Parabacteroides chongii: one gene and its partners. The protein of the gene in region 1 interacts with the protein of each later gene in a pairwise test. Links are inferred from orthologs where the notes say so. Each region holds a gene or a part of one and is shown in the gene's direction. Other genes may lie near its edges. The genes, in order: rlmB, tsaE and P3L47_RS12165.

Region 1 (2,930 bases):
GACAAAAAAGAGAAGGATAAAAAAGAAAACGACAATAAACGGCAGCAAAGTAAACGTTCTGAAGTGTATCGCAGAAGCTGATAATTGCTGATTGAACTTTCCTGAACATGAGTTTGTTCCTATTATAAAGAATAAACTCATGTTCACACATTTTCTAAATATCCTGGCTACGGCTATCAGTGTGGTAAGTTTACTGATCGTTACTTACGGGGCGCTGGTTGCTTTTATCACTTTTCTCGGGAATGAGCTCAAACGATTCACCGGACAATATTCAACTGTCAATATCCGCCGTTTGCGGGCTGAGTTAGGTACTTATTTGTTATTGGGATTGGAGTTGCTGATCGCTTCCGATATTCTTAAAACCGTCCTGGAACCCAGTTTGGACGAACTGGCAATCCTTGGCGGTATTGTTGTTTTAAGGACTATCCTTTCTGTTTTCTTGAATAAGGAAATTAAGGAATTGGAAAGTGAAAAGAATGCTTCATAGCCTTGTAGTAATTAGGATATATCGTTAAAAATCGTACTTTTGCATTGCAGTAAAAGTAAATGGATGTTCAGAGTCAATAAGCAGATATTATTATTTATAGCAGGTTGCGTATGGATCATAGCCGGAGTTAATATTCTCCGGATCGGGATTCTTACGTGGATGCACGAAGCACATTACTCAGTACTGAAAGTGGGAGAGGCAGTGATTGTATTTCTGTTATTCCTGAATTTTGTATTTTTGCGTTTATTCCGGAAACATAGTCGGCGCATCGCCCAAAAAGGCGAAAAGAATAACCCTTTCTCTTTCTTTGATACCAAAGGTTGGGTTGTGATGTTCTTTATGATTATTTTAGGGATGGGAATCCGCCATACCCGCTTATTACCGGACTCCTTTATTTCTGTTTTTTATACCGGTCTCTCTTCTGCTCTTATCATTACCGGAATATTATTTCTTATTCAAGGGGTGAAGGAACGTCGAAACAGAAAATAATGTTTGTATATTTGCATTCGCATTCAATTGACAACATACAGTTAATATATATTTGATGAAAGAAAACGAAATGGTATTCGGCATACGTGCCGTGATCGAGGCTATTCAGGCCGATAAGGAAATAGATAAAATTCTTATAAAGCGCGAGTTGCAGGGAGAACTTTCCCGCGAACTGTTTGAAGTGCTGAAAGGGCGTGAGATTCCTGTACAGCGTGTACCGGCAGAACGTCTGGACCGCCTGACGCGAAAGAATCATCAAGGCGTGATCGCTTTTATTCCGGCTGTCACTTATCAGCGTCTGGAAGATATTATACCATTCGTTTACGAACAGGGCAAGAGTCCTTTTATCGTCTTGCTGGACGGTATCACGGATGTCCGTAACTTCGGCGCGATAGCCCGTACCTGCGAATGTGCCGGTGTGGATGCCATTGTCATTCCGGCAAAAGGAAGCGTTACGGTCAATGCGGATGCGATCAAAACTTCAGCCGGAGCGTTGCATGTGCTGCCCGTCTGCAAAGAGAAAAGCATTGAAGAATCCATCCGTTTCCTTCAGGCAAGCGGCGTGAAGGTCTATGCTGCCAGCGAGAAAGCATACGAAAACTATACATCTATTAAATATGACGGTCCGGTCGCTATCGTAATGGGAGCAGAGGACAAAGGCGTGTCGATGGATAACCTGCGTATCTGCGACAGTATGGTGAAAATACCGCAGTTCGGAACGATCGGTTCGCTGAACGTATCGGTAGCCAGCTCTATCCTGATCTATGAAGTAGTCCGCCAACGTATGAACGATGAACAAAACAACTAAAAGATAAACACAATGAAAAAAGTTATTGCAACAACAAATGCGCCTGCCGCAATAGGTCCTTACAGCCAGGCTGTACAAGTCGGAAATATGCTGTTCGCTTCCGGACAACTTGGTATCGATCCCGCTACCGGTAATATCGTGGAAGGAGCGGTTAAGGAACAAACTGCTCAGGCTTTCAAGAATGTAAAAGCTATCCTGACGGAAGCCGGATACGAAATCAGCGATGTCGTAAAGACCACTGTATTTCTGGCTGATATGGGTGATTTCGCAGCGATGAATGAAGTATATGCTTCGCAATTCGAAGGCGTTTTCCCTGCCCGTTCCGCTGTCGCTGTAAAGACTTTACCGAAGAATGGTTTGGTAGAGATCGAAGTGATCGCTGTAAAGGCTTGATAATCACTGCTGAAAAAATAAGGGACTTTTGAAGTTAAAAGTCAGGACGTTCGTTTTTAAAAGTCCTGTCTTAACATTTCAAAAGTCCCTTACTTTTTATACGGGCATCTGTTATCCTATTCTTTCGTCAGCGGCAAGCCTAAAACTTTGAAGCAGGAATCGCAGTCACTTTCGATGAAATCGACTGTTTTTGTGTCAGCGGGCAGGGGAGGAAAATGCAGTTTAAAAGAATATTCTCCCGATTCGGGCATGGTGAAGCGTTCTTCAGGTGTAATGCCGTCTGCTGATTTCAAAGGAAAATGCGTGCCGTCTTCGGTTTTCAGATACGTATCCTTGCTGATGCTTACCCAATATCCCGGAGCATTGAATGCCTTCATGTGAAAGACTGTTTCCGTATCGGTCAGTTCTATTCGGTTGATCTCTATCGTTTCCGTATTGCTGGATTTCTCTATCGGAGACTCGACGATCGTCGTGTTCCCTTCCTTTTTTACAGTCATGACACGGTTTGCCTTGTTTATCCATTTGTTGAGCTTGCGTTTGAGTAATCCTTTGCCGTATCCGCTCCAGGAATGCAGGATGATTCCTTCGGGGGAGATAATGACATAATGAGGTATTCCTCTCACGTTATATTTTGCAGCCAGTCCGCTCATTCCTCCAAAGTCATTCAGGTTTACCCACGGCATATCTTTTGTCTTGGAGACTTCTTTCCAGCCTTTTTCTGTGTCCGTACTCAGACTGATAACAGTAACTTTG
Region 2 (2,884 bases), 3.5 Mb from region 1 along the record:
ACGTAAACTGGATACAGAACCCAGCCGAGCGTCCTTTGATGAGTCCGGACCTGTTCAAGAAAAAAGTATTCCCGTTGCTGGATAACGACGAGAAGGTCTTTTTCATCCTGATCGATAACTTCCGTCTGGACCAGTGGCGCGTGGTAAAAGACCTGCTGGCTGAATATTTCACTTTCGATGAAGGATTATATTACAGTATTCTGCCTACTGCTACCCAATATGCACGCAATTCCATCTTCTCTGGCCTGATGCCTTTGCAGATAGAGAAAATGTTCCCGGATTTATGGGTGGACGAGGAAAGTGAAGAAGGCAAGAACCTGAACGAAGAACCTTTGATCCAGACACAGATCGACCGCTTCCGTAAGAAATATAGCTTCTCTTACAACAAAGTACACGATTCGCAATACGGAGAAAAGCTACTGAATATGATCTCTTCTCTGACACATAACCAGTTGAATGTCGTTGTCCTCAACTTCGTGGATATGTTGTCGCATGCCCGTACGGAAATGAAAATGATCCGTGAACTGGCGCAGAGCGAAGCGGCTTACCGCAGCCTGACCCGTTCCTGGTTTCAGCATTCCACCACTTTGGAGCTGTTCAAACGTATCTCCGACAAAGGTTATAAAGTAATTGTGACCACCGACCACGGGACCATTCGTGTCGACAACCCGATCAAAGTGATCGGTGACCGAAACACGAATACAAATCTCCGTTATAAAGTCGGTAAAAATTTGAATTACAACCCGAAGGAGGTACTGGAAATACGTGACCCGGAAAAAGTGGGCCTGCCCTCTCCTAACCTGAGCAGTAAATACATTTTTGCGATGAACGATGACTTCTTCGCCTATCCGAATAACTACAATTATTATGTTTCTTATTACAAGAATACATTCCAGCATGGCGGGATTTCGATGGAGGAAATGATGGTACCGTTTATCACCATGATACCAAAATAATTGAAAATTGAGAATTGAGAATTGAAAATTAATATACCTTTGCAGGTAGATTACAAATGATCAATAATCAACAGACATCATGAGTATTATCAAGATTGAGAATTTAGATACCATCCGCCAGGCTGCCAAAGAGTTCATTGCCGGAATGGATGACCGTACCGTTTTTGCTTTCCATGGTAATATGGGAGCAGGTAAAACGACTTTTATCAAAGCGATTTGCGAAGAGTTAGGAGTAGAAGATGTTATCAACAGTCCGACATTTGCTATCATCAACGAATACCGTAGTGATACGACCGGCGAACTGATTTATCATTTCGACTTCTACCGCATCAACAAACTGAGCGAAGCAGAAGACATCGGTACAGAAGATTATTTCTACAGCGGTGCCCTTTGCTTTATCGAATGGCCGGAAAAGATCGAAGATTTACTTCCCGGCGATGTGGTGGATGTAACGATCAGTGAAAATCCTGACGGCTCACGGACCGTAGAAGTAAAATAACCGATGGAACCGACCGATTATTTCCTGTTAGCTATCTTTATCGCTCTGGGAGCCTTCTCTCTGATCGCCGCTATCTTTAATTTCGACTGGTATTTTGAAACCAGCGGAGCAACTACCTTTGTCAACAAATTCGGCAGGAAAGGAGCACGTATCTTTTATGCCTTGTTGGGATCGGCATTGATCGGATGCGGCGTACTTGGTCTGATTTATTGGTAATAGAAAATATTACCAGCAAGCTTATTTATCTATCTAAAATAAAAGACCTATGAAAAGAACTAATTATGTTTACTATGTATTAGTATGTATGTTACTGTGCTTTACAGCCTGCGATAAAGACAAGTCATCGATAGAAGATGAAATCCCGGCTGCAATCAAGAGTGATTTCTCTAAACGGTCTCCTTCGGCAGAGATCACTACTTTCAATAATTATTCAAATAACATTTTCCTAATAAATTATATTGACCAGGAGCAAAATGAGGCATCCACTTGGTACGAGAATGAGAACTGGGAAATGACCTATACGCAGATCAGCGATATTCAGCGACTCCCATTTGAAGTCCTGAATGCTTTTATGGGTACTCAATATCGTGATGCAAAAGACATAGAAATATCTAAAACAGAGCGGACCGGAATAGACAAAGCCCTTTACATGATACACTTCCAGTATCGCTGGAAAGATGTAGAAAATGTAGAGCATTATGTTTTTATCAGTGAGGACGGACTAGTTCTATCAACGTTCACATGGAAGCCTAACGACACACGATGGTTTGTAAAACTACCTCAAGATCACTTTGATTTTATTGCGAGAAAATATAACGGAGCTGAAATAAAAGGATATGTAAACAATGCCGGAGAACATGAATATTTCATCCTCCACAATGATACCGTCAAATATGTAACTTTCAGAGGGACTGTTTCCACTGATTGGGGTTTTTGGAAAGAAACAAGATACGAACTTAACAAAAACACGAAAATCCCGGATAATGTGGCTACGGCACTGACACATATCGATCCGGATTTTACCTATACGAACCTCTATTATATAGAATCGAATGACGGGAACTGGTATTTCTTTCAGGACAAAACAAGGGATAACGAACTGGGCTATAATATCAGCGAAGACACCGCAGAATGACACCTTCCTTACAAATAAAAAAGCCAACTAACTCATTATGGATTAGTTGGCTTTTTTATTTATTGTTATCCGGTTCTTACTCCATCAACATAAAGTCCAATTGCTTGCGTTCCAAATTTGCATTTGCGATCTTCACAGTCACCGGGTCACCCAGGCGGAAGCGACGTTTCTTGCGACGGCCGATCAGGCTGTATGTTTCTTCATCCATGTCGTAGAAATCGTCACCGAGATCACGGATAGGCACAAGCCCTTCACATTTATTCTCGTTCAGCTCCACGTATAACCCCCATTCCG
Region 3 (2,988 bases), 1.4 Mb from region 1 along the record:
AATTACCGGAAAGTAACGGGTATTCCTACGCCTGTCCCCGAGATCATTCCGGTAGACAGCCTGTTCGGTAACGTCGTTCCTCTGTTCAAGGAAGAAACGGATGCGATCCGGATACTTCCTGCCTCCTCGCATCTGCAGGTCATTGCAGATAAAACGCTGATCGAACAAATCCTTATCAATCTGATAAAGAATGCACTGGACGCGACAAAGGAGTGTACAGACCCGCAAATAGAGTTGTCGGCCGGCATCAATGCGGAAGGGAAAACCTTCATCCAGGTCAAAGACAACGGGACAGGCATTCCGGCAGATGTTCAGGAACGCATCTTTATCCCGTTCTTCACCACCAAGCCGGTCGGTTCCGGTATCGGATTAAGTATTTCCCGGCAAATCATGTACATGCATAAAGGGAGCCTGACCGTCATTTCGGAAGCCGGAAAGGGCAGCCGCTTCCTGCTTACTTTCGTTTAGCTATCAGATGGCACACTGATGACACAGATTAAGCAGATGACCACAGATTTATTTTATTCTGAGAAATAATAATCTGCGTAAATCTGCTTAATCTGTGTTATCTGTGTGCCATTTACAAAGTTTGTTATACTTTTGTATGCAGAATAAACATCTGATGTCTTACAATTATGATAAAGATATTTCCAACCGAGAAGGTTAAAGAACTCGATCAATACACGATTCAAAACGAGCCAATCAGCTCTATCGATCTGGTAGAACGCGCCTCGACAGTCTTTGTGCAAGAATTTTGCCGCCGTTATTCGAAGCAAACCCGCATCATCGTCTTTGCCGGACAAGGCAACAACGGTGCCGACGCGCTTGCCATCGCACGTCTGCTGAAAGATGAATGCTACAAAGTAGAAACGTATCTGTTCAACCCGACCGAGCATCTTTCGTTTGATTGCGAAATGAACAAGCAACGGATACTCGGATTAGAGAAAGTGGAGTTCACTGAAGTGGTTGCCGATTTCGTTCCTCCGGTACTGACTGACCGCGATGTCGTGATCGACGGCTTGTTCGGTTCCGGTCTGAACCGTCCGCTGACCGGCGGATTCGCTGCCATGGTAAAATATATCAACCAGTCGGAAGCTACGATCGTATCTATAGACATTCCCTCCGGACTGTTTGGCGAGAATAATCAGACCAACGACCCGGATGCTATCATACGGGCAAGCCTGACACTGACGTTCGGTTTCCCGAAACTGGCCTTCTTCTTCCCCGAAAATGCCGAATATGTAGGCGAATGGAAAGTGCTGGATATCGGTATTCATCAAGATATCGTCGACCAAACTCCTACCCCGTATATGATGGTGACGGAAGAAGATATGGCGGAAGTATTCCAGCCCCGCGACAAGTTTTCTCATAAAGGGACTTTCGGTCACGCTCTGCTTATCGCCGGAAGCAAAGGTAAAATGGGTGCCGCCCTGCTGGCTGCCCGCTCCTGCCTGAGAAGCGGAAGCGGATTGCTGACCGTTCATATTCCCCAACGCGGTGAAGTAATCATGCAGACAGCCTTCCCCGAAGCGATGGTCAGCTTCGATCCGCATACCGATTATTTCACGACTGTCCCCGAAATGTCAGCCTATTCCGCTATCGGCGTAGGACCGGGATTAGGTCAGCACCTCGAATCGGCCGCTGCCTTGGAACGTCTGCTTCAGACAACGGAAAAGCCTGTCGTACTGGATGCCGACGCGCTCAATCTGATCGCTTCCAATAACGATCTGCTGAACCGCATCCCTCCGCGTAGCATCCTGACCCCGCATCCGAAGGAGTTCGACCGCATCGCCGGAGAAAGCAGCAGCATGTTCGAACGTCTGCGGAAAGCGCAGTCTTTTGCTGTCGACCATAAACTTTGCATCGTACTGAAAGGTACTTACACGGCAATCTGTACTCCCGGAGGTAACATCTATTTCAACAGTTGCGGAAATCCGGGCATGGCAACGGCAGGTAGCGGAGATGTCCTGACCGGTATCATCCTGGGCTTGCTGGCTCAAGGGGCAGAAACCGAAACAGCGGCTGTATCAGGAGTTTTCCTGCATGGTACGGCCGGCGACCTGGCTGCCGTTTACCGTTCGGAAGAGAGTATGATCGCCGGAGATATTACCGATATGCTGGGAAAAGCGTTCAAGCAGATCAAATAACAGACAGAATACTTTCTGATTTATATCATCAGCCAGGTCTCATCAGGGATCTGGCTATTTTTTTTAAATATGTATACTCTTTCATATTCATTGCCTTTTACCACATATACTAAATAATCTCTGCTTTTACAATATTTGTTATCGCAGTAAGTTTCAAAAAAAAGCAATATATTCGACGACAAATAAGAAACTAATGAATAGGAGATTTAAACATATTACTTTATTTTTCGTACTGGTCAGTGTTCTTTGTATCCTTTCCTGTTCAAACAAAAACTCTGCTGCAATCGAATTGCAACAGGCAAAGTTATTGATGGAAACAGCCCCCGATAGTGCACTGACTATTCTCAACAGCATACAATCACCCGAAAACTTATCAGACCAGGAATATGCCTCTTATTGCCTGCAACTCACACAGGCACTCGACAAGAACTATATCCTATTGACAACTGATACCCTGATAAAAAAAGCTGAGATTTATTATGAAGAGCAGGAAGATATCCCTTCCCTGGCTCTGACATATTACTATATGGGTAGGGTATATTCTGATATGCAAGATGCTATGCAGGCACAGCAGTACTATCTGAAAGCACTCGAACTGGGTAAAAGTGTAAACGAAACCGATCTGCTTATTAAAGCAAACAACAGCTTAGGTACGCTTTATTCTTACCAAAGTATTTATGAGACGGCATTGCCTCTGTATAAAAACACATTACAGTTACTTGAAGGTAGCAAAGACTCAACAAGAACCTCTTTCGCTTTACGTAATACAGCTCGTGTTTTTACAGAAACACAACAATTAGACAGTGCTATATATTATTATCAACAAGCTATAAGAATGGCG

The links.
Region 2: the proteins of rlmB (region 1) and tsaE interact in binary tests that used the Escherichia coli proteins (3 or more experiments, as listed by UniProt). The link is inferred for Parabacteroides chongii from one-to-one orthologs.
Region 3: the proteins of rlmB (region 1) and P3L47_RS12165 interact in binary tests that used the Escherichia coli proteins (3 or more experiments, as listed by UniProt). The link is inferred for Parabacteroides chongii from one-to-one orthologs.

The regions. Positions count from the first base shown.
Region 1 is NZ_CP120849.1:4,727,042-4,729,971, reverse strand. The notes cover bases 143-2,907. They hold rlmB (23S rRNA (guanosine(2251)-2'-O)-methyltransferase RlmB), read left to right. Parts: upstream 143-1,031; coding sequence 1,032-1,784; downstream 1,785-2,907. Other genes in these bases: P3L47_RS17970 (TlpA family protein disulfide reductase), read right to left, coding at 2,294-2,907; P3L47_RS17975 (RidA family protein), read left to right, coding at 1,797-2,177; P3L47_RS17985 (hypothetical protein), read left to right, coding at 551-976; P3L47_RS17990 (DUF1622 domain-containing protein), read left to right, coding at 143-487. Also shown: P3L47_RS17995 (hypothetical protein), read left to right, coding at 1-81; more of P3L47_RS17990, read left to right, coding at 140-142; more of P3L47_RS17970, read right to left, coding at 2,908-2,930. UniProt on the Escherichia coli protein: Specifically methylates the ribose of guanosine 2251 in 23S rRNA.
Region 2 is NZ_CP120849.1:1,198,438-1,201,321, forward strand. Bases 27-2,745 are described here. They hold tsaE (tRNA (adenosine(37)-N6)-threonylcarbamoyltransferase complex ATPase subunit type 1 TsaE), read left to right. Parts: upstream 27-1,035; coding sequence 1,036-1,455; downstream 1,456-2,745. Other genes in these bases: porX (T9SS response regulator signal transducer PorX), read left to right, coding at 27-956; P3L47_RS04830 (immunity 17 family protein), read left to right, coding at 1,459-1,671; P3L47_RS04835 (hypothetical protein), read left to right, coding at 1,721-2,590; rnr (ribonuclease R), read right to left, coding at 2,667-2,745. In the rest of the region: more of porX, read left to right, coding at 1-26; more of rnr, read right to left, coding at 2,746-2,884. UniProt on the Escherichia coli protein: Required for the formation of a threonylcarbamoyl group on adenosine at position 37 (t(6)A37) in tRNAs that read codons beginning with adenine.
Region 3 is NZ_CP120849.1:3,300,194-3,303,181, reverse strand. Bases 69-2,891 are described here. They hold P3L47_RS12165 (NAD(P)H-hydrate dehydratase), read left to right. Parts: upstream 69-635; coding sequence 636-2,147; downstream 2,148-2,891. Other genes in these bases: P3L47_RS12160 (tetratricopeptide repeat protein), read left to right, coding at 2,341-2,891; P3L47_RS12170 (sensor histidine kinase), read left to right, coding at 69-468. Outside these bases: more of P3L47_RS12170, read left to right, coding at 1-68; more of P3L47_RS12160, read left to right, coding at 2,892-2,988. UniProt on the Escherichia coli protein: Bifunctional enzyme that catalyzes the epimerization of the S- and R-forms of NAD(P)HX and the dehydration of the S-form of NAD(P)HX at the expense of ADP, which is converted to AMP.